Regions from separate parts of the Rhizobium sp. WW_1 genome, predicted to be linked through region 4. Evidence: predicted binding sites of a transcription regulator. Region 4 holds the regulator's gene; each other region holds the start of a gene.
What was found. Region 4 encodes PhoB, which activates phosphate uptake and scavenging genes when phosphate is short. Its sites were predicted from a motif close to TGTCATNNANCTGTCAT; they were not measured.
Positions count from the first base shown of each region.

Region 1 (5,417 bases), 900 kb from region 4:
GAAGGGCCGATGAAGGCCGTCACCGCATTCTTGCGGATGTTCATGTTCACGCTCTTCAGAACGCGATGGCCGTTCTGATAGGTGAAATCGAGGTTCTTGACCTCAAGCTTCGCGAGCGCGCCGAGATCCGACAGGGAAGCATCCTTCCCGGACTGTGCGTTGACGCTCTGGAAATTGCTGTCGCTCATGTTCATGGTCTCATTCCTATCGTTCGGCGTCTGCGTCATTGGCGGCGCCCACTCAAGAGACGGGCAAGGATGTTGAGGGCAAGGATGGCAACGGTGATAATCAGCGCGCCGGCCCAGGCCAGTTGCTTCAGATCCTCGCCAGGATCGGCTGCAAGCGTGTTGATGGCAACCGGCAGCGTGGCGATTGGACCGGTCAGGCCCGCATTCATGAATTTGCTGTAGCCGGCGGTGAAGAGGAGCGGCGCGGTTTCGCCGCTGATGCGGGCGACGGCGAGCAGGATGCCGGTGAGGATGCCCGTCCAGGCGGAACGGTAGATCACCAGCGTCATCGACTTCCAGCGCGGCGCGCCGAGTGCGGCGGTCGCCTCACGAAGCGCATTCGGCACCAGCAACAGCATATCCTGTGTCGTGCGGTTGACGACCGGGAGGGCGATCAGCGCCAGCGCAAGGATGCCGGCGATGGCCGAATTGCCGCGCATGGGCACGACCACGGCGCCGTAGACGAACACGCCGATGATGATCGAGGGTGCCGAGAGCAGGATGTCGTTGATGAACTTGGCCACTTCGGCAAGCTTGGTGCCGTTGGCATATTCCACCAGATAGGTGCCGGCGAGAATGCCGATCGGAGCGGCGATCAGGATGGCGCAGCCGGTGACCAGCACGGTGCCGTAGATCGCGTTGATCAGGCCACCACGCGAGCCCTGGGCCGGGATCGACATGGTGAACACGTCGAGGCTAAGCGCCGACACACCGCGAAAAACCAGGCTGACAAGGATCACGCTGAGGAAGAATATACCGAGGATGGCCGCGAGGAAGGACAAGGCCATCATCACCTTGTTCTTTGTATAACGCCTCGACACGAGATTCTGACGAATTGCATTTTCCATGGTTTTTTTCCTCAGTGCGAGTCGCCGCGTCCGATCATCCACCTCGCCAGCGCAAGCACGCAGAAGGAAAGGACGAACAGAAGCAGACCAAGCGCGATCAGGCTCGACAGTTGCAGACCGTCGGCATCGCCGAAGTTGTTCGCGATCTGAGCGGAAATGGTGGTGGACGGCGAGATGATCGACGACTGCAGGCGGCTCACGGAACCGACGACGAAGGTGACGGCCATGGTTTCGCCAAGCGCGCGGCCGAGACCGAGCATGATGCCGCCGACGAGGCCGCGGCGCGTATAGGGGATCAGAATGTGGCGAGCCACTTCCCATGTGGTCATGCCCATGCCGTAGGCGGATTCGCGCAGCATCGGCGGCACCGTGCTGAATACGTCGCGGGAGATTGCGGTGATGAACGGCAGGATCATGACGGCCAGCACGAGGCTTGCGGTCAGCAGACCGACGCCGGGCGCAGGCGGCTGGAACAGCAGGCCGATCACCGGTACCTCGCCAATCGTCATGATAAGGAAGGGCAGGATATAGTTCTGCATCAGCGGCACGAGAATGAACAGACCGACGATACCATAGATGATGGAGGGAACGCCGGCCAGAAGCTCGATGGCCGTGCTGATTGGACGGCGCAGACTGCCGGGACACAATTCCGTGAGGAAGATGGCGATGCCGATGCCAAGTGGCACGGCAATCAGCATGGCGATGAGTGCGCTCACCAGCGTACCGACCACGGCAGGCACAGCGCCATAGATATCGGCGGGAGCGCTCCACTTCGTTCCCCAGAGGAACGAAAGGCCGAAAGCCTGGAAGGTCGGCAGGGCGTCGATGACAAGAACGACAAGAATTGCCAGCAGCAGAAGCACGACAAGAGCAGCCGAGCCAAGCGTCATGAGATAGAAAATCCGATCTTGCATCCGGAATTTTCTGGTAGCCGCGGAGGTATCCAGTGCCTGGAAGCCAGCCGTCTGAGTCGCATCAGCCATCGATTTCCCCTTGTCCTATCATGAAAGGCGGACAGGGCTAAACCCTGTCCGCCGCAACTTTTCAGTCAGCACAAATTACTTCGTGCCGAAGTCCTTCTTCCAGGACTCTTCGACAACCTTTGCAACGCTGTCCGGGATCGGCAGGTAGGACAGCTCGGTTGCGTCCTTCTGACCCTTTTCATAGGACCACTTGAAGAACTTCAGCGCTTCTTCATTCTTAGCAGCATCAGCCGGCTTCTTGTAAAGCAGAACCCAGGTCGAAGCTGCAATCGGCCAGCTCTTTTCGCCCGGCTGATTGGTGATGATCAGGTTGAAGTTCTTTGCGTGAGCCCAATCAGCGTTGGAAGCGGCAGCCTTGAACGTTTCGAGGCTCGGCTCGATAACCTTGCCGGCAGCGTTCTTCATCTTCGCGAAACCGATGTGGTTGGCGACAACGTAAGAGTATTCAACGTAGGAGATCGAGCCAGCCGTCTGGTTGACGGTCGTGGAAACGCCTTCGGAACCCTTGGCGCCGAAGCCGACCGGCCATTCAACTGCCGTGTTCGAACCAACCTTTTCCTTCCACTCCGGCGAAACCTTCGCCAGGTAGTCGGTGAAGTTGAAGGTCGTGCCCGAGCTGTCGGCGCGGTAAACGACGGAGATCGCCGTGGAGGGCAGCTTTACTTCCGGGTTGAGAGCCTTGATGGCTGCATCGTCCCACTTGGTGATCTTGCCGAGGAAGATGTCCGACAGGGTCTTGCCGTCGAGGACGAGTTCGCCCGGCTTTACGCCTTCAACGTTGTAGGAAACGACGATGCCGCCCGAGATCATCGGGAACTGGGCAATGCCGTTCTTCTCGAGGTCAGCGTCGCTCATCGGCTTGTCAGAAGCGCCGAATACGATCGTCTTGTCGAGGAGCTGCTTGATGCCGGCGCCCGAACCGACCGACTGATAGTTGACGACATTGTTCGTCGCAGCCTTGTAGCCTTCGGCCCACTTGGACAGAACCGGTGCGATGAAGCTCGAGCCGGCGCCCGTGATGTCGGCAGCGGAGGCCGAAACGGACATAGCTGCAATGAAGCCTGCAGTCAGGCAAAGCGAACGAAATTTCTGATTCAACATGATTGGACTCACTTCCTCGAGTGAATGAAAGGATGGCGAGCAGGAGATTGGCGCGAGATACCCATGGTAAACGAACCTCCCGACCTCAATCTCCTGGCGACAATGATGGCTCTAATGCCGCATTGTTTCAGTTTGATGACAGTTTAATGAAGCGGCGGTGACACAACTTGCAGCAAGCACTATGACCCTTGCGGAGCCGCATGGAAAGGCTTGCGTCCGTCCACAGGGGGCAGCGATCTTCATGTTTTGAATCAACATCATACTCAAAGATGGATGACATAGTCCTTGCGAGTCGTTTCAACGACTTCCCAGGTCCCCTTGAAGCCCGGCTTCAAGATCATCCGGTCGCCTGCGCGTAGATGAAAGGTCTCGCCATCATCGGCTGTCACAATGGAATATCCGGAGAGAATGTTGAAATATTCCCACTCGTCATAGGCGATTTTCCATGTTCCCGGAGTCGCCTCCCAGATGCCGGCGTAAAGCCCCCCTTCGGCCTCGTCGATGTTCCAGCTGCGGAAGATCGGAGCTCCCGAAACGAGCCGGTCCGGCGCGGGCGCACCCATTTCTGGCTCGACGCCGTCCATATCCAGTCGCACATAGGTCGTCACGCCGGTCTCCCCTTGATCAAGTCTCGGCCGCAAAGCACGAAGTCCGCAAGCGTCTTCAGAGCGCTCGCGGACCGACAGAAACACGAAACTTGCGGCCCTCAAAGATGGCCATCGGGCTTTTTCGGCCTTTGGCCGACGCCATCCTCAGACTTTTGCCAGCGATTGCTCGAGATCGGCGATGATATCCTTGACGTCTTCGATGCCGATCGACAGCCGCACCACATCCGGGCCGGCACCGGCGGCAACCTTTTGCTCATCGCTGAGCTGCTTGTGCGTCGTCGAGGCGGGGTGGATGACGAGCGAGCGCGTGTCGCCGATATTGGCGAGATGCGAGAAGAGCTGCAGGCCTTCGACCAGCCCCTTGCCGGCCTCATAGCCGCCCTTCAGGCCAAAGGTGAAGACGGAGCCCGCGCCCTTCGGTGAGTAGCGCTGCTGCAGGGCGTGGTTCGGATCTTCCTCCAAGCCGGCATAGTTCACCCATGCCACTTTCTCCTGCCCTTTCAGCCAGCGAGCGACGGCCAGCGCATTGTCGGAGTGGCGCTGCATGCGCAGCGGCAGCGTTTCGATGCCCGTCAGGATCAGGAAGGCATTGAACGGCGAGATGGCTGGGCCGAGATCGCGCAGACCGAGAACACGGCAGGCAATGGCGAAGGCGAAATTGCCGAAGGTCGAATGCAGCACGATCCCGTTATATTCCGGGCGCGGCGAAGACAACATCGGGTAATTGCCCGAGGCGGACCAGTCGAAGGTGCCGCCGTCGACGATGATCCCGCCCATGGAGTTGCCATGGCCGCCGAGGAACTTCGTCAGCGAGTGCACGACGATGTCGGCGCCATGTTCCAGCGGCCGGATGAGATATGGACTTGCCATGGTGTTGTCGACGATCAGCGGCAGGCCATGCTTATGCGCTACTGCGGCGATCGCGGCGATATCGACGAAGGTGCCGCCGGGATTGGCAAGGCTTTCGATGAAGATGCCGCGGGTGCGGCCGTCGATCTGCGCCTCGAAGGTGGAGGGATCGGCGGGGTCGGCCCAGCGAACCCGCCAGTCGAAATTCTTGAAGGATTGCCCGAACTGGTTGACCGAGCCGCCGTAGAGCCGCTTGGCGGCGACGAAATTGTCGCCCGGCTGCATGATCGTATGGAAGACAAGCAACTGCGCGGCATGACCGGAAGCGACCGCCAGAGCCGCGGTTCCGCCTTCAAGGGCGGCCACGCGCTCTTCGAGCACGGCCTGCGTCGGGTTCATGATACGGGTGTAGATATTGCCGAACTGCTGCAATCCGAAGAGAGCCGCGGCGTGATCGGCATCCTGAAAGACGAAGGATGTGGTCTGATAGATCGGCGTTGCGCGAGCACCTGTCGTGGGGTCCGGCTGCGCGCCCGCATGGATCGCAAGCGTGTCGAATCCAGGATTGTTCGTTGGCATGATTCTTCCTCCCGCCAGAATTTGTTCGTGTCGGGAAAATCATAGCGCCTGACATGTGAAAGTTAACCGCGAACTTTGCCGTGCGTCCCGGCTCACGGAAAAAACTTGCCATCTTTCAGTGAGATCGCGCGATAAACGGCCGGACCGCGTCGTCGCGCTCGATCTCGGATCAGGCGACCAGACGCGGATATTCGATCGCCGGGCAGCGGTCCATGATGACCC
Region 1 covers NZ_RAIN01000001.1:129,850-135,266, forward strand. Annotated here, with positions in the region: gene pstB (phosphate ABC transporter ATP-binding protein PstB) at 1-194, opposite strand, end outside; gene pstA (phosphate ABC transporter permease PstA) at 224-1,075, opposite strand; gene pstC (phosphate ABC transporter permease subunit PstC) at 1,087-2,058, opposite strand; gene pstS (phosphate ABC transporter substrate-binding protein PstS) at 2,134-3,105, opposite strand; gene BJ928_RS00600 (cupin domain-containing protein) at 3,423-3,767, opposite strand; gene BJ928_RS00605 (O-acetylhomoserine aminocarboxypropyltransferase) at 3,912-5,195, opposite strand; gene BJ928_RS00610 (CoA-binding protein) at 5,365-5,417, opposite strand, start outside.
Region 1: the regulator PhoB is predicted to act here: its motif matches at 3,284-3,300, upstream of pstS (phosphate ABC transporter substrate-binding protein PstS).

Region 2 (5,417 bases), on a different contig from region 4:
CGGGGCGATGCGCAGGATCAGGCGCGGGTCGAAGGGCGAGGGGATCAGATAGTTGGGGCCGAAGACTGGCGTCTCGCCCGAATAGGCGCGGGCGGCGACATCGGAAGGTTCTTCGCGGGCAAGCGAGGCGATGGCGCGCACAGCCGCCATCTTCATCTCTTCGTTGATCGTCTTGGCGCCGCAATCCAGCGCGCCGCGGAAGATATAGGGGAAGCAGAGGACGTTGTTGACCTGGTTCGGGAAATCCGAGCGGCCGGTGCAGATCATGGCGTCCGGGCGGGCGGCGCGGGCGAGATCCGGCATGATTTCCGGCGTCGGGTTGGCGAGCGCCATGATCAGCGGCTTTTCGGCCATCTGCTCGAGAAGTTCGGGCTTCAGCACGCCGGCAGCGGAAAGGCCGAGGAAGACGTCGGCGCCGGGAATGGACTCGGCAAGCACGCGCTTGTCGCTGTCCTGGGCATAGACGGACTTCCACTCGTCCATGAGCACGTTGCGGTCCTTATAGACCAGACCTTCGATATCGTGGACCCAGATGTTCTCGCGCTTGGCGCCAAGGGTGACGAGCAGGTTGAGGCAGGCAAGCGCTGCCGCACCCGCGCCGGAGGCGACGATCTTGACGTCTTCGATCTTCTTGCCGGCGAGTTCCAGGCCGTTGAGGATGGCAGCGGCGACGATGATGGCGGTGCCGTGCTGGTCGTCGTGGAAAACAGGGATTTCCATCTGCTCGCGCAGGCGGCGTTCGACATCGAAGCATTCCGGCGCCTTGATGTCTTCGAGATTGATGCCGCCGAAGGTTGGCTCGAGTGCCGCAACGGTATTGACCATTTCATCGACGGTGGGCGCTGCGATTTCGATATCGAAGACGTCGATGCCGGCGAATTTCTTGAAGAGAACGGCCTTGCCCTCCATAACCGGCTTGGAGGCGAGCGGGCCGATATTGCCGAGGCCGAGCACGGCCGAACCATTCGAGATCACGGCAACGAGATTGGCGCGGGACGTATAGTCGGCAGCCGTTTCGGGGTTGTCGCGGATGGCGATGCAGGGAGCGGCGACGCCCGGGGAATAGGCAAGCGCCAGATCGCGCTGGTTGCCCAGCGGCTTGGTCGCCTGAATTTCAAGCTTGCCGGGGCGGGGATAGCGATGGAAATAAAGCGCCTGTTCGTCGAGATTGCCGCTCGCCATGTTCTTGGCTGCTTTCGAAGTGTCGTTCGTGTCCAACTCGCGTCTCCATTCCTGCCTGCGCTTTGAGTCTTCTGCATACATCAATCGGTTCACCTTCACAGTATGCAATCGACGTCGCGACGCGTTTTTGTCATGGCAAAACTGAATTGCCTTTTTTGCAAGGATCGCACGATCGTTTCCGGCAGGTCGAACTCGCTGCGGCCGCGTCATCAGGCATTCATCGCACCGACCTATGAAGAGCGCGTGCGGAGATTTCCTGGATGACCTTGATTGCTTCCCATCGCGGTGGTGCTCATTTGTGGCCCGAAAATACCAGGCTCGCCTTCTCGAAGACCGCCAAACTCGATGTCGATCTTGTCGAGTTCGATGTCCACCAGACGCGCGACGGCAAGCTTGTCGTGCATCACGACGCGACGATCGACCGAATGACCGACGGCAAGGGCGCGATCGCAGATTTCAGCTATGACGAACTGATGCGCTACGTCGTGATCGGAAGCGGAGGCGAAACCATTCCGACGCTCGGCGAGACCATCGATATTTTCGGGCCGTCCGCAGTCGATCTCCGGCTGGAAATCAAGACCAGAGCGGACGGGTCACCATATGAGGACATGGAGCACCACATCGTCGATGAGCTGGTGGCGACCGGGATGCTGACGCGCACGATGGCGACGAGCTTCTCCTTGCCCCGTCTCGAAGCATTCGGCGCCGCGCTCGGCGAGCGTGGTCTCAATGTCGGCGAACTGCTCGGTTTCATCTTCCTTTGCTCACCGCAGGCAGCTGGGCAGCTTGGCTGGCGCGCGATCATGGCTGCACTGGGCGCTTCCGGCGTCCGGGAAATCGGGATACGGGCCGATGCGCTCGACGCCGAGGTCGTGGCGCTCTTTCGCAAAAATGGCATGAAGGTGCATGGATGGGCCGCCCATACCGCCGATGCGGCGCGAGATATGTTTCGCCTTGGCGTCGCCAGTTTCACGAGCGATCGTCCCGACCTGGCGATTGCTGCCAAACGTGGCTGAAGCAGCCTCATAGGCCGGCAGACACAGGGTTTGTCATCTTCCTGAAACACGAGTCTGGTTTTGGAATAGGCAAGGCTAGGATAGGGCACGGACATAGAGTTCGTGAATGAAAACATGGACACCCGGCGATTCCGCACACTGTTCATTTCTGACGTGCACCTCGGTTCGAAAGCCGCCAAGGCGGATTTTCTGCTCGACTTTCTCCGTCATCACGACGCTGATACCATTTTCCTGGTCGGCGACATCGTGGATGGCTGGCGCCTCAAGCGGAGCTGGTATTGGCCACAGGACTGTAACGACGTCGTGCAGAAGCTGCTGCGCAAGGCGCGCAAGGGCACGCGGATCGTCTATATCCCTGGCAATCACGACGAATTCCTGCGCGATTTCCCCGGAATGCACTTCGGCGGCATCGAGGTGGCGCAACGCGCCATGCATGAAACGGCCGACGGCAAGAAATATCTGGTCCTGCATGGCGACGAATTCGACGTCGTCGTCCGCAACGCCCGGCTGCTCGCCTATCTCGGCGACTGGGCCTACGACATGGCGATCCTGATCAATATCGGCCTTGCCGCCGTGCGCCGCCGCCTGAACATGCCCTATTGGTCGTTCTCGGCTTGGGCAAAGCTGCAGGTCAAGCACGCCGTCAACTTCATCGGCGAATTTCAGCGCGTCGTTGCCGAAGAAGCCAAGCGCAACGACGCCGATGGCGTCATCTGCGGTCACATCCATCACGCCGTCATCGAGGACCTCGATGGCGTGCGCTACATCAATACCGGCGACTGGGTGGAAAGCTGCACGGCGATCGCCGAGCACGAGGACGGCACCTTCGAGCTGATTACCTGGCGGAGTATTCTCGAGACGCAGCCGGTTGGCTCGCCTATCGAGGAAATGCCGCGACCGCTCGGCGCTCAGGCCGCGTGACCATCCGCGGCTCTTCACAGGCTTGATAATAGCCTGTCATAATTATTGATCGCTGCAAAACCGCGTCAGCTTCGGATTTTTCCGAAACGTTACGGTTTTGGCCATTTCTCGCCATAGTCGTATTCTCGATAGCATGGTAGGGACGAGTAAGTTCCCTTCAGGTCTGTCATGATTCCCGCGATCAAGTCCTTCCAGGGCGAGGGTGCGCCTCCCTATTTCCGTTTGCGCGCCGCCTTGTCCTATTGTGCCCCGTTGTTCGTCAACGGCATTGCCGTACCGTTCTTTCCCGTCTGGCTGGCGGGGCTGAATTTCAACGATCATGAGATCGGTCTCGTGATCGCCATCCCCATGGTCGTGCGCGTCCTCGTGACGCCCGTCATCGCCGTGCTCGCCGATCATATGACCGAGCGTGCCGATGTGCTGTTATGGTCGGGCGCCTTGTCGCTTCTGACTGCCATCGCGCTCTACTGGACCAGCGACTTCTGGCCGGTGCTTCTCGTCTACGGCATACAGGGCGCCACCTATGCGCCCTACGTGCCGGTGGTCGAATCCATTGCCATGTCGGGCGTCCGCCGCTGGGGCTTCGATTACGGCTCGATGCGGGTATGGGGATCGATCACCTTCATCCTGGCAACCCTTCTTGGGGGCCAGCTGATCGGCATGTGGGGCGGGGCAACCGTATTGCCTGTCATGGTCGCGGGCTTCATTCTGACGACGCTGATGGGCTTCTTCGCGCCGCGTATCGGGCCGACGCGCCGGCGCAACCAGCCGATCAACCTGCAGTCACCGACCGGCAACCTTCGCTCGCCGCAATTGCTCATCACCATGATCGGAGTGTCGGTGCAGCAGTCGAGCCACGCGATGCTTTATACATTCGCCTCAATCTATTGGCGCAAGCTTGGCTTTTCCGGCGCGGAGATCGCCGTCCTCTGGAGCATCGGCGTTACGGCCGAGGTGATGGTTTTCTTCCTGTCGAAGAAACTTAGCCGACGCTTCAGTGCGTGGACGCTCATCTTTTTCGGTTCGACCATGTGCATCCTGCGCTGGATTCTGTTTCCGATCAATTTTGGCTTCTTCGGCTATTTCGTGCTCCAGTGTTTTCATTCCTGCACCTATGCCTGCGTCCATACCGGCGTTCAGCGGCGCATCGTTGCATCTGTCCACGAGGCGCAGGAGTCATCGGCCCAGGGCGCCTATTACTTCTATAACGGCATGTTCCTGGGCTTGATGACGCTGGCATCCGGCTATCTCTATGCCTGGCTGGATCTGGCGAGTTACTATGTCATGGCCGGCACTGCCGCGCTCGGGCTTGCCATGGTCATTTTCGCGTATGGGCTGCAAGCCAGAAAGCCGGCAATCGGCGGAGATGCTCACGGCGTCTCCTAACGCGGTGCAACAAATTCATTTGGATATCAAAAAACCGTGACATATGTTGGCGCCGGCCCGAGATGGAGATTCCATGCACAGTCGGTGTATTAAGCGTTATCATGCGGACTCTCCGAGTCGGCGTATGTTGTGGCAGATTTGAAAGACGCATGAGTTTGAAAGCAGCCGAACAAAGCTCCGATGCACCGAAGATCGATGATGCGCCCGAGGGTGCAGGCCATCGCTATCGGCTGGAGGGCAATTGGCGCAGTGCGAATGTCCACGGCGTGTTGCGGCAGATCGAGCAACTGTCCAAGCGCAGTTCCGGCGGCGAAGTCGTGATCGATCTTTCCGGCCTTTCGGACGTCGATACGGCCGGTGCGCTCCTGATCCGCCGACTGAAGGAAAGCCAGGAAGCCCATAAGGCGCACGTCACGATCGAGGGTTCCAATCCGCATATCGATGAGTTGCTGACCGCATTCGATGCGTATCCTGACGATGAGACTGCGACACGTAAGTCGAAGAAATCGCTGGCGGAGCGTGTTTTCGCGCCTATCGGCGAAAGCGTTTACGAGATCTGGGGCAATCTAGTTGCCGCCATGTATATTTTGGGCTCGGCCGTGCGGGGCGCCCAGCTCAAGTTCGGGCGCGGCAGCGGTGTTTCACCGGCCTCAATCATCAACCAGATTGATCACATGGCGGTGCGCGCCGTTCCGATCATTCTGCTGATGTCGTCGCTGATCGGCGCGATCATTGCCCAGCAAGGCGCTTTCCAGCTGCGCTATTTCGGCGCGGAAATCTTCGTGGTCGATCTCGTCGGCATCCTGCAGCTGCGCGAAATCGGCGTGCTTCTGACCGCGATTATGATTGCCGGCCGTTCCGGCAGCGCGATTACTGCCGAAATCGGCTCCATGAAGATGCGAGAGGAAGTGG
Region 2 covers NZ_RAIN01000009.1:122,160-127,576, reverse strand. Annotated here, with positions in the region: gene BJ928_RS24850 (NADP-dependent malic enzyme) at 1-1,218, opposite strand, end outside; gene BJ928_RS24845 (glycerophosphodiester phosphodiesterase family protein) at 1,443-2,198, shown strand; gene BJ928_RS24840 (UDP-2,3-diacylglucosamine diphosphatase) at 2,313-3,119, shown strand; gene BJ928_RS24835 (MFS transporter) at 3,288-4,505, shown strand; gene BJ928_RS24830 (ABC transporter permease) at 4,655-5,417, shown strand, end outside.
Region 2: the regulator PhoB is predicted to act here: its motif matches at 2,230-2,246, upstream of BJ928_RS24840 (UDP-2,3-diacylglucosamine diphosphatase).

Region 3 (5,417 bases), 450 kb from region 4:
CGTCGAATTCCACCTCCACTTCGCCGATACGGATTTCGCCGGTGAAGGGGTGGGTGCGGCCGTAGCCGCGCTGGGTCGAATAGCCAAGTGCGAGGAGGAAGCCTTCGTCGCCACGGGCGAGCGCCTGCAGACGCAGATCGCGGGTCATCGGAAATTCCAGCGGTTCGCGCGTCAGGTCGCCGATCTCATGATCGACGGGCAGCGTGCCGTCGCCCTCGATCAGGCCTTCCTGACCGAGGATTTCCGAAACGCGCATGATGCGGCCGTCCTCGGCGGGACGCTGCATCGGCTCGTCGACGGCCTCGTCGGTGAGCAGGCTCGGGTCGAGCAGACGATGCGTGTAGTCGAAGGTCGGGCCGAGAAGCTGGCCGCCCGGCAGATCCTTGTAGGTTGCGGAGATGCGGCGCTCGATCTTCATCGCCGATGTGTCAAGCGGCTGCGAATAGCCGAAGCGCGGCAGCGTCGTGCGGTAGGCTCTGAGGAGGAAGATCGCTTCGATCATGTCGCCGCGCGCCTGGCGAACGGCAAGGGCCGCCAGGGTGCGATCATAGAGCGAGGCTTCGGCCATGACGCGGTCGACGGCCAGCGCGAGCTGCGCCACGATCTGGTCGATGCCAACAGCCGGCAGCGCGCGGTCGCCGCGACGACGGTCGGCAAGCAGCCGGTGAGCATTGGCGATGGCGGCTTCGCCACCTTTTACAGCAACATACATATGTCACATCTCCGTCGCGATGATCTTGGTGGTGCGCGGCAGGCAGAGGAACTGCCGGCCGGCCGTCAGGATGAGATCGACGCCGCGCGGAAAGAGGGCGCGATTGTCGTTCCAGATGCGCAAGAGCGCATCCGGCAGGCCGATCGGGGCGATCATGGTCACATCCTTGATGCCGGGGCCGGAGAGCGCCAGTTCCTTGCCGCCTTCCAGACTTTCGATTTCCAGAATGATCGTCGTCGACCGGTCCGGATATTCCTGCGTGCCGACGCCGAACTGGCTGAAGGAGGAAAGCGCCATACCGGCTTCGACAAAGGCGAAATGCGCTTCCAGTCGTTCGGAAATGACGGGAGCGCCGGTATGGAAGGCCAGCCATTCCGGCAGGCTCGATCTGGCCAGGCCGTTGGAGAGCCAGACCGGCGTGTCATGGTCGCAAAGGGTGAGGCCGATGGCGCCTGCGGCGATGCCGAGCGGTTCCGGCGGCGCGATGTCGATGGAAACGGTCTGCTTGATGCCCGGCTGTGCCATGGCGTCCATCGTCATCTTGAAGACGCTCTGCGCGTCGAAAACCGGATCGGTGAAACCGCCGGTCAGGGCCTCGTTGCCGAAGGTCGGGGTGCTGGAAAGGCTCATCAGTCTTCTCCGCGAACCATGGTGAAGAAATCGACGCGGGTCGCAGCGGTCTCTTCGGCGCGCTTGCGATCATAGTCTGCGATGCGTTGGGTGACCGGCTGCAGAACAGCCTTTTCGACGAAATCCCTTGTGGCGGGTTGCTGCCAGAGGGCGTCGAAGATCGCCGAAAGACGGGCCTTTTCCCGATCGGTGCCAAGCGCGTGTGCGTGGCCGATGGTGTTCGACGCCAGCCGGATGGTAGCGCGCGTCACCGTGACTTCACCGAGGTTGAAGGGGGAGCCGCCGCCGCCGATGCGGCCACGCACCATGACGAGCCCGGTTTCCGGTCCTCGCACCGGCTGCACCACCGGTTTGCTCGGCAATGCTTCCCATGCCGCCTCTAGCTCGTCGCGTTCTGTCTGCGCCAGAAGATCGGCGACGCGCTTGCGCTCCCGACGCTCCTGTGCGGCCGCTTCCTGCCTTTGTGCTGAATTCATCGCGTCTTTCCTCAAATGTCTATTGATATAGACAACCATACAAGATAGTCTTATATCTATTAGTGAGTCGTGACAAGCGTGTGACAGGGCGGGTGGGCGTAATGGCAGGGCAGAAGATACAGAGACAGACGGGCGTGGCGCTCTGGCGGCAGATCGCCGACCGGATTCGCACCTCGATCAACCACGGGGATTTCGACGAAACCGGCATGGTGCCGCCGGAAACGGCGCTGGCGCTGCAGTTCGGGGTCAACCGGCACACGATCAGAAGCGCGCTTGCGGCGCTGGCGCAGGAAGGCATCGTTCGTGCCGTGCAGGGACGCGGCACCTTGATCGAGCGCAAGGAGCGGTTGAGCTTTCCGATTTCGAGGCGTACGCGATTTTCGCAAGGGATCGGCGATCAGGTGCGCGAGACGCGCAGCATATTGCTTGCATCAGGCGAGGAGGCGGCCAGCAGCGAATTGGCCAGGCAGCTCAAGATCAAGACCGGCGCGCCGCTGGTCAGGCTTGAAACGCTCGGCCACGCGGATCAGCGCCCGGTATCGCGCGCCACGAGCTGGTTTCCGGCCGAGCGTTTCGGCGATATCGCCGAGATCTATCGGGCAATGGGGTCGATCACGAAGGCGTTCAAGGAACTTGGCGTGCCGGATTATGTCCGCGTCGTCACCGAGATCACCGCGACGCATGCCGACGAAGGCGATCTCACCGACCTGCAGCTATCCCCGGGTGCCATCGTTCTGGTCGCCCAGGCGCTGAACGCCGATCTCGACAATGTCCCGGTGCAATATTCGATTTCGCGCTTCGCCGCCGACAGGGTGCGCTTCACCGTCGAGAATTGATGTCTCAAAGCCATCTTTAGAGAGATAGTCCCCTCTCCCCGCAAGCAGGGAGAGGGCTAGGGGCTTTGCAGCCCCCAAATGCTTGGCACTCAATGCGCGCCGGACATGTCGCCGAGGACTTCCTTCGAGGCGACCGTGGAATCAGCCTTGAGCTTGTAGACCATCGGCACGCCGGTTGCGAGGTTGAGCTCGAGGATCTGGGCCTTGCTCAGGCGATCGAGAACCATGACGAGCGAGCGCAGCGAATTGCCGTGAGCGGCGACCAGCACATTCTGGCCGGCGAGAACGCGCGGCAGGATTTCCGTCAGGTAATAGGGCCAGACGCGGGCGCCGGTGTCGCGCAGGCTTTCGCCGCCGGGCGGCGGAACGTCGTAGGAGCGGCGCCAGATATGAACCTGCTCTTCGCCCCACTTGGCGCGGGCGTCGTCCTTGTTGAGGCCGGAGAGATCGCCATAGTCGCGCTCGTTCAGCGCCTGATCCTTGATAGTTTCGAGGCCTTGCTGACCGATTTCATCAAGGATGATGTCAAGCGTGTGCTGGGCGCGCGTCAGCGCCGAGGTGAAGGCGATGTCGTACTTGATGCCATAATCGGCCAGAGCCTTACCGCCGGTCTTGGCCTCTTCGATGCCAAGCTCGGTCAGGTCGGGGTCCTTCCAGCCGGTAAAGAGATTCTTCAAATTCCAGTCGCTCTGCCCGTGGCGAACGAGAACGAGAGTACCGCTCATAAAATTTCTCCTTGATAGGATCAGGTCAACGTGTGGAGAGCCCGAGAACATCGAGCATAGAATAAAAGCCGGGTTTCTTGTCGCGCGCCCAGAGCGCTGCCTGCAGCGCGCCGCGCGCAAACAGCGAGCGGTCGCCGGCATTGTGCGATAGCGTCAGCCGCTCGCTGTCGCTGGCGAAAATGACCGAGTGATCGCCGACCACGCCGCCGCCGCGCAGGGTCGCAAAGCCGATCGTGCCCGCAGGGCGTGGGCCGGTATGGCCGTCACGCACGCGCACGGAGTTGTCGTTGAGGTCGATGCCTCTGCCCTTCGCCGCCGCCTGACCAAGCAGGAGCGCCGTGCCCGAGGGCGCATCGACCTTATGGCGGTGATGCATTTCCAGCACTTCGATGTCCCAGTCGTTCGAAGGCAGCGCGCGCGCCGCCTGTTCGACAAGTACGCTCAGGAGGTTGATGCCGAGGCCCATATTGCCCGATTTGACGATGCGGGCATGGCGAGCGGCGGCCTTGAACTTGGCTTCATCCTCATCCGAGCAGCCGGTCGTGCCGATGATGTGGACGATGCGCGCCTGCGCCGCGAGGCCGGCAAACGTGACGCTGGTTTCCGGTTTGGTGAAATCGATGACGCCTTCGGCATGGAGGAAAGCGGCAAGGGGATCGTCAGTAAAGGGAACGCCGATCGGCCCCAGTCCGGCGATCTCGCCGGCATCCTTGCCGACAAAGGCGGAGCCGGGACGCGCGACGGCTGCATGCAGGGTTACGCCGTCGGTTGCGTGGATGAGGCGGATGAGAGCCTGTCCCATGCGGCCCGCCGCGCCAACCACCACCAGCTTCATCGCATCGTCGCTCATGTCGTCTCTATCGTCTATTTGCGGGAACTGCTTGATATGGCCGGTAGCTGCAGGTTGTTGAGCCGAGCGTAGAGGCCATTGTCGGCCGTCGCAAGCGTCTCGTGGTTGCCCTCTTCGACAACCCGGCCGTTCTGCATGACCACGATCTTTTCGGCGCGGACAACCGTCGACAGGCGGTGCGCGATGACGACGACCGTGCGGCCGCTCATCGCCTCTTCCAGCGCCTTCTGCACGGCCGCTTCGGATTCCGTATCGAGCGCCGAGGTCGCTTCGTCCAGAAGCAGGATCGGCGCATTGCGCACCAGAGCGCGGGCAATCGACAGGCGCTGCCGCTGGCCGCCGGAAAGCGTCACGCCGTTTTCGCCGACGGGCGTGTCGTAGCCCATCGGCTGAGCGACAATGAAATCATGCGCATAGGCAAGCCGCGCGGCTTCCTCGATCTCCGCATCGGTCGCTTCCGGGCGGCCGTAACGGATGTTGTCGCGGATCGTGCCTTCGAAAAGATAGGGCTGCTGCGAGACGTAGGCGAGCTGAAGGCGCAGCGACTGCTTCGTCACGTGGGCGATGTCCTGCCCGTCGATGAAGATGCTGCCGGCCTTCGGATCGTAGAAGCGCGGGATGAGATTGATGACCGTGGACTTGCCGGCGCCGGAAGGGCCGACAAGCGCCGTCGTCTGACCGCCTTCAGCGGTGAAGTTGACGCCGGAGAGGACGGCTTCGTCGCCATAGGCGAAGTGAACATCGCGGAACTCGATGCGAGCCTCAGTCACCTTGAGCGGCTTGGCATCCGGCAGGTCGCGCTGGCGCGGCTCCATGTCGAGCAGCTCGTAGATCATCCGCGCATTGACGACCGCACGCTCCAGCTGCACCTGCAGCTTGGCGAGGCGCCGCGCCGGATCGTAGGCGAGGAGCAACGAGGTCGCGAAGGAGAAGAATACCCCCGGCGAGACATTGTCGTAGATCGAGCGATAGGCGGCATAGGCAAAGAGGCTGGCGATCGCGAAGCCGGCGACGGTTTCGATGAGGGGGCCGTTGCGCTCCGAAAGGCGGGCGATGCGGTTCTGGCGGTGCTCGGCCGCAGTGATCAACTTGTTGATCTTGCGCTCGAGCTCCTCCTCCATGGTGAAGGCCTTGACGATGGAAACGCCCTGAATGGTCTCCTGCATCGCGCCCAGCACATGGCTGTTC
Region 3 covers NZ_RAIN01000001.1:1,475,234-1,480,650, reverse strand. Annotated here, with positions in the region: gene BJ928_RS07190 (carbon-phosphorus lyase complex subunit PhnI) at 1-712, opposite strand, end outside; gene phnH (phosphonate C-P lyase system protein PhnH) at 716-1,342, opposite strand; gene phnG (phosphonate C-P lyase system protein PhnG) at 1,342-1,818, opposite strand; gene phnF (phosphonate metabolism transcriptional regulator PhnF) at 1,920-2,654, shown strand; gene BJ928_RS07170 (2,3-bisphosphoglycerate-dependent phosphoglycerate mutase) at 2,744-3,379, opposite strand; gene dapB (4-hydroxy-tetrahydrodipicolinate reductase) at 3,405-4,229, opposite strand; gene BJ928_RS07160 (ABC transporter ATP-binding protein) at 4,244-5,417, opposite strand, start outside.
Region 3: the regulator PhoB is predicted to act here: its motif matches at 1,888-1,904, upstream of phnF (phosphonate metabolism transcriptional regulator PhnF).

Region 4 (5,417 bases):
ATCCGTTTCCGAAGTCGATCTACGAGAATGTCGCCTATGGCCCGCGCATCCACGGCCTGCATCGTTCGAAAGCCGATCTCGAGCATATCGTCGAAACCAGCCTGCAGAAAGCCGGTCTATGGGGCGAGGTGAAGGATCGGCTCCACGACGCCGGCACGAGCCTGTCGGGCGGCCAGCAGCAGCGCCTGTGCATCGCCCGCGCCGTTGCCGTCAGCCCGGAAGTCATCCTGATGGACGAGCCGTGCTCGGCGCTCGATCCAATCGCAACCGCCAAGGTCGAGGATCTCATCCACGAGCTTCGGGAAAACTTCACCATCGTCATCGTGACGCATTCCATGCAGCAGGCAGCCCGCGTTTCGCAACGTACCGCAATGTTCCACCTCGGCCATCTGGTCGAGGAGAACGACACCGATAAGATGTTCACCAATCCCGACGATTTCCGCACGCAGGATTACATCATGGGCCGTTTTGGTTGATGATGTCAGGCGCGCGGCACATTTCACACAGTTCACCTTGAGGATAGAAAAATGGTCTCCACTCACATTCTCTCTGCCTACGACGAAGACCTGAAGTTCCTGACGCGCCGCATTGCGGAAATGGGCGGCTTGGCCGAGCAGATGGTCAGCGACAGCGTACGCGCACTGGTCAACAGTGACACCGCTCTTGCACAGAAGGTCATCTCCGACGACGTCATCCTCGATCATGCCGAACGCGAAGTCGGCGACAAGGCGATCGTCACCATCGCCCGCCGTCAGCCGATGGCCGCCGACCTTCGCGAAATCATGGGCTCGATCCGCATCGCCTCCGATCTGGAGCGTGTCGGTGATCTCGGCAAGAACACAGCCAAGCGCGTCATCGCGGTGCAGGGCACGGGCGTTCCGCGCCGTCTCGCCCGCGGCATCGAGCACCTCTCCGAACTGGCTCTGAGCCAGCTCAAGGAAGTTCTGGACGTCTACGCCACCCGCTCGCCGGACAAGGCTGTGTCGATCCGCGAACGCGACGAGGAAATCGACGCGATGTACACCTCGCTCTTCCGCGAGATGCTGACCTACATGATGGAAGATCCGCGCAACATCACCACCTGCACGCATCTTCTCTTCTGCGCCAAGAACATCGAGCGCATCGGCGACCATGCCACCAACATCGCCGAGACGATCTATTACATGGCGACGGGTGCTCAGCCCGAAGGCGAGCGCCCGAAGGACGATACCGCCAATACCGTCGGCGCGGTGACGGAATAATCTGGAAGCGAAGAAGGGAGACCATAGGCGCATGGTTCCAAGAGTTGCTGTTGTAGAAGACGAGGAAGCGCTCAGCGTTCTGCTGCGCTACAACCTCGAGGCCGAGGGCTTCGAGGTTGACACCATCCTCAGAGGCGATGAAGCCGAGTTGCGTCTCCAGGAGCGCATCCCGGATCTTCTGATCCTCGACTGGATGCTCCCCGGTGTATCCGGCATCGAGCTCTGCCGCCGGCTGCGTATGCGGCCGGAGACGGAGCGCCTGCCGATCATCATGCTGACGGCCCGCGGCGAGGAAAGCGAGCGCGTGCGCGGGCTTTCGACCGGCGCGGACGATTACGTCGTCAAGCCGTTCTCGACGCCGGAGCTGATGGCCCGCGTCAAGGCGATGCTGCGGCGCGCCCGTCCGGAGGTTCTCTCCACGGTGCTGCGTTGCGGCGATATCGAGCTGGACCGCGAGACGCATCGCGTCCATCGCAAGAGCCGCGAAGTGCGGCTGGGGCCGACGGAATTCCGCCTTTTGGAATTCCTGATGTCCTCGCCGGGCCGCGTCTTCTCGCGCTCGCAGCTGCTCGACGGCGTATGGGGACACGACATCTATGTCGACGAACGCACCGTCGACGTCCATGTCGGCCGCCTGCGCAAGGCGCTGAATTTCTCCAATATGCAGGATGTCATCCGCACCGTTCGCGGCGCGGGCTATTCCATGGAAGCCTGAGCGGTTAGCCGCTCAGGCATCGACATAGCGGCGGAAAAAGAAAACGGGCCTCGAGGGGCCCGTTTCTCTTTGTCTTGCGTTGGATTTCAGCCGTTGTTGTTGCGCCGGCGGTCATGCACCGGCTGGTAGGCCAGGCGCTGGTGATAGGTGCAATAGGGCGACGAATCCGGGCTGTCGTTGCCGCAGAAGTGGAAATCATCCTTCAGCGGGTCGCCGACCGGCCACTTGCAGGTGCGCTCCGTCAGTTCCGTCAGGCCGAGGCGACGGGAGATCGGAACGACGACATTTGCAGCCGGGCGATACTGAATTTCGTTGACGGAATCGACCTCGATCTCTTCCTTCAGCATGGTTGCGCCCTGCTGGCGGGTGACGACCGTACGGGTTGCAACGCGCGAGCCGAAACTGGCGGGGCGAGGTGCGGCAGCGCTGCGCTTCGGCGTGCGCGCTGCGGTTGTCGTGCCGCCCGCCTTCGCTCGGCCGGGAAGGTTCAGGCGATGCACCTTGCCGATGACGGCATTACGGCTCACGCCACCGAGCTGCGCAGCGATCTGGCTGGCGCTCAATCCTTCGGACCATAGCTTCTTCAGCTTCTCGACGCGTTCGTCTGTCCAATTCATGCCCTGTCTCCGCTGTCGCGTTTCCGATGGCAGAATCCCTCACCATTGCCTCGGATGGGAACGAGGCACGAAACGCTCTAAAATTGTGGTGACTAGTTCCGCCGCATGCAGTCTAGCAATTGCTTTTTAACCTAGTGTGAGGCTGACTCCGTGACAAGAGTCGGCGGAATCTTGAGGAATCGATTTCGAGGTTTTCCCCAACTTGCTGTCCGGGCGTGGCATTTCTGCAATAGCCGCCGTCGAACCCATCTCTTTTGCCCGCAAGCGCTTTCTCGCACCTGCCAAAGCGCCAGTTTTGTTGACATCGCGGTGCAAAACATCAATAGTGCCCGGGCCGCCGCAAGGCGGCATTTTTGATTTTTTCGGACCCGTTTCATCAAGCCGAAGCGATCGGTCCTTAAAGTTGTGATCGAGGAGATATGGCCATGGCCGAGACCACGCCGCTTTATGACACCTACATGCGCGCTCCACTGCGGTTCGAGCGAGGCGAGGGCGTCTGGCTGGTCACGGAAAGCGGTGAGCGCTACCTCGATTTCGCCGCCGGCGTTGCTGTCAACTCGCTCGGCCATGCGCATCCCCATCTCGTCGCCGAATTGAAGGCGCAGGCCGACAAGGTCTGGCATCTGTCCAACCTCTATGAGGTGCCTGGCCAGGAGAAGCTGTCGAAGCGGCTGACGGAAGCGACGTTCGCCGACAAGGTCTTCTTCACCAACTCGGGTGCGGAAGCGCTGGAATGCGCCATCAAGACGGCGCGGCGCTATCAGTTTGCCAAGGGGCATCCTGAAAAGTTCCATATCATCACCTTCGAAGGCGCCTTCCACGGCCGCACCATCGCGACCATCGCCGCCGGCGGTCAGGAGAAATATATCGAGGGCTTCGGCCCGAAGGCGCCGGGCTTCGATCAGGTTCAGTTCGGCGATCTCGATGCGGTGCGTGCTGCCATCACCGACGCGACGGCCGCGATCCTGATCGAGCCGGTGCAGGGCGAGGGCGGCATCCGTCCGGCGACCAACGAATTCCTGCGCGGGCTGCGTGAGATCTGCGACGAGCACGGCATGCTGCTGATCCTCGATGAAGTCCAATGCGGCGTCGGCCGCACGGGCAAGCTCTTTGCCCATGAATGGGCTGGCATCAAGCCCGATATCATGGCGGTCGCCAAGGGTATCGGTGGCGGTTTCCCGCTCGGTGCCTGCCTTGCGACGGCGGAAGCCGCTTCGGGCATGAAGGCGGGCACGCATGGATCGACCTATGGCGGCAATCCGCTGGCTATGGCAGTCGGCAACGCCGTCCTCGACATCGTGCTGGCAGAGGGTTTCCTGCAGCATGTGCGCGATATCGCGCTGGTGTTCCGCCAGGGGCTCGCCTCGCTCAAGGATCGCTTCCCCGATATCATCGAGGACGTACGCGGCGAAGGCCTGATGCTCGGCATCAAGGCGGCCATTCCGCAGGCGGATCTGCTGCAGGCGATCCGCGCCGAGCATCTGCTTGGCGTGCCGGCCGGCGACAACGTCATCCGCCTGCTGCCGCCGCTGGTCGTGACGGCTGAGGAGGCACGCGAAGGTCTCGCTCGTCTCGAGCGTGCGGCCGAACGTGCGCGTATTGCCCGCACCAAAAAATCGGCTTGAACTCAACGCCCGCAATCGGGGCGTTCCTGCCCCACGCGGGCGTTATTGTTTTTTCTGGAGTACAGGTAAGGACATGGCTTCTCCGAAACACTTTCTCGACCTCTCTGCCGTTCCGGCCGCCGATCTGCGCAACATCATCGATGACGCGATCGTGCGAAAGAACGCGCTGAAGGCCGGCACGGCCGACAAGCCGCTGGCCGGCAAGATGCTGGCGATGATCTTCGAGAAGCCATCCACTCGAACCCGCGTCTCCTTCGATGTCGGCATGCGTCAGCTTGGCGGCGAGACGCTGTTCCTCTCCGGCACCGAAATGCAGCTTGGCCGCGCCGAGACGATCGGCGACACGGCGAAGGTGCTGTCGCGCTATGTCGATGCCATCATGATCCGCACGACAGACCATTCGCGCCTGCTGGAGCTGGCGGAACATGCGACCGTTCCAGTCATCAATGCGTTGACCGATGATACCCATCCCTGCCAGATCATGGCCGACATCATGACCTTCGAAGAGCATCGCGGCCCGATCAAGGGCAAGACCGTTGCCTGGACGGGCGATGGCAACAACGTGCTGCATTCGCTGATCGAAGGTGCGGCGCGCTTCGGCTATCGCATGAATATGGCCGTACCCCTTGGTTCCGAGCCCAAGGATCACTATCTGAACTGGGCCCGCAACGAGGGCGCCGAAATCATGCTCTCGCATGATGCAGACCGTGCGGTCGCCGGCGTCGATTGCGTGGTAACCGATACCTGGGTTTCCATGAATCAGGAGCACCGGGCACGCGGTCACAACGTCTTCCAGCCCTATCAGGTCAACAAGGCTTTGATGGCACAGGCCGGCAAAGACGCGTTGTTCATGCATTGCCTGCCCGCCCATCGCGGAGAGGAAGTGACGGACGAGGTGATCGACGGTCCGCAATCCGTTGTCTTCGATGAGGCGGAAAACCGCCTTCATGCGCAAAAGTCGATTCTTGCTTGGTGCCTGGGCGCGATCTGAGGATATGAAGCCGCGTCTTGAGGGCGCGGGCGCAGTAGGAGTAAAGCAATGGCCGAAAATGCAGCCTCGCTGGGTCAGTTCGATTTCGCTGGTGACGATCACGTCGTTCCCTTCCAGGTGGAAGGTCTGGACGTGCGCGGCCGCGCCGTGCAGCTCGGTCCGCTGCTGGATGCGATCCTCGCCCGGCACGACTATCCGACGCCGGTCGCGCGCCTTCTGGCCGAGGCC
Region 4 covers NZ_RAIN01000001.1:1,028,109-1,033,525, reverse strand. Annotated here, with positions in the region: gene pstB (phosphate ABC transporter ATP-binding protein PstB) at 1-476, shown strand, start outside; gene phoU (phosphate signaling complex protein PhoU) at 528-1,241, shown strand; gene phoB (phosphate regulon transcriptional regulator PhoB) at 1,273-1,956, shown strand; gene BJ928_RS04875 (GcrA family cell cycle regulator) at 2,043-2,573, opposite strand; gene BJ928_RS04865 (aspartate aminotransferase family protein) at 2,999-4,198, shown strand; gene argF (ornithine carbamoyltransferase) at 4,272-5,189, shown strand; gene BJ928_RS04855 (Hsp33 family molecular chaperone) at 5,238-5,417, shown strand, end outside.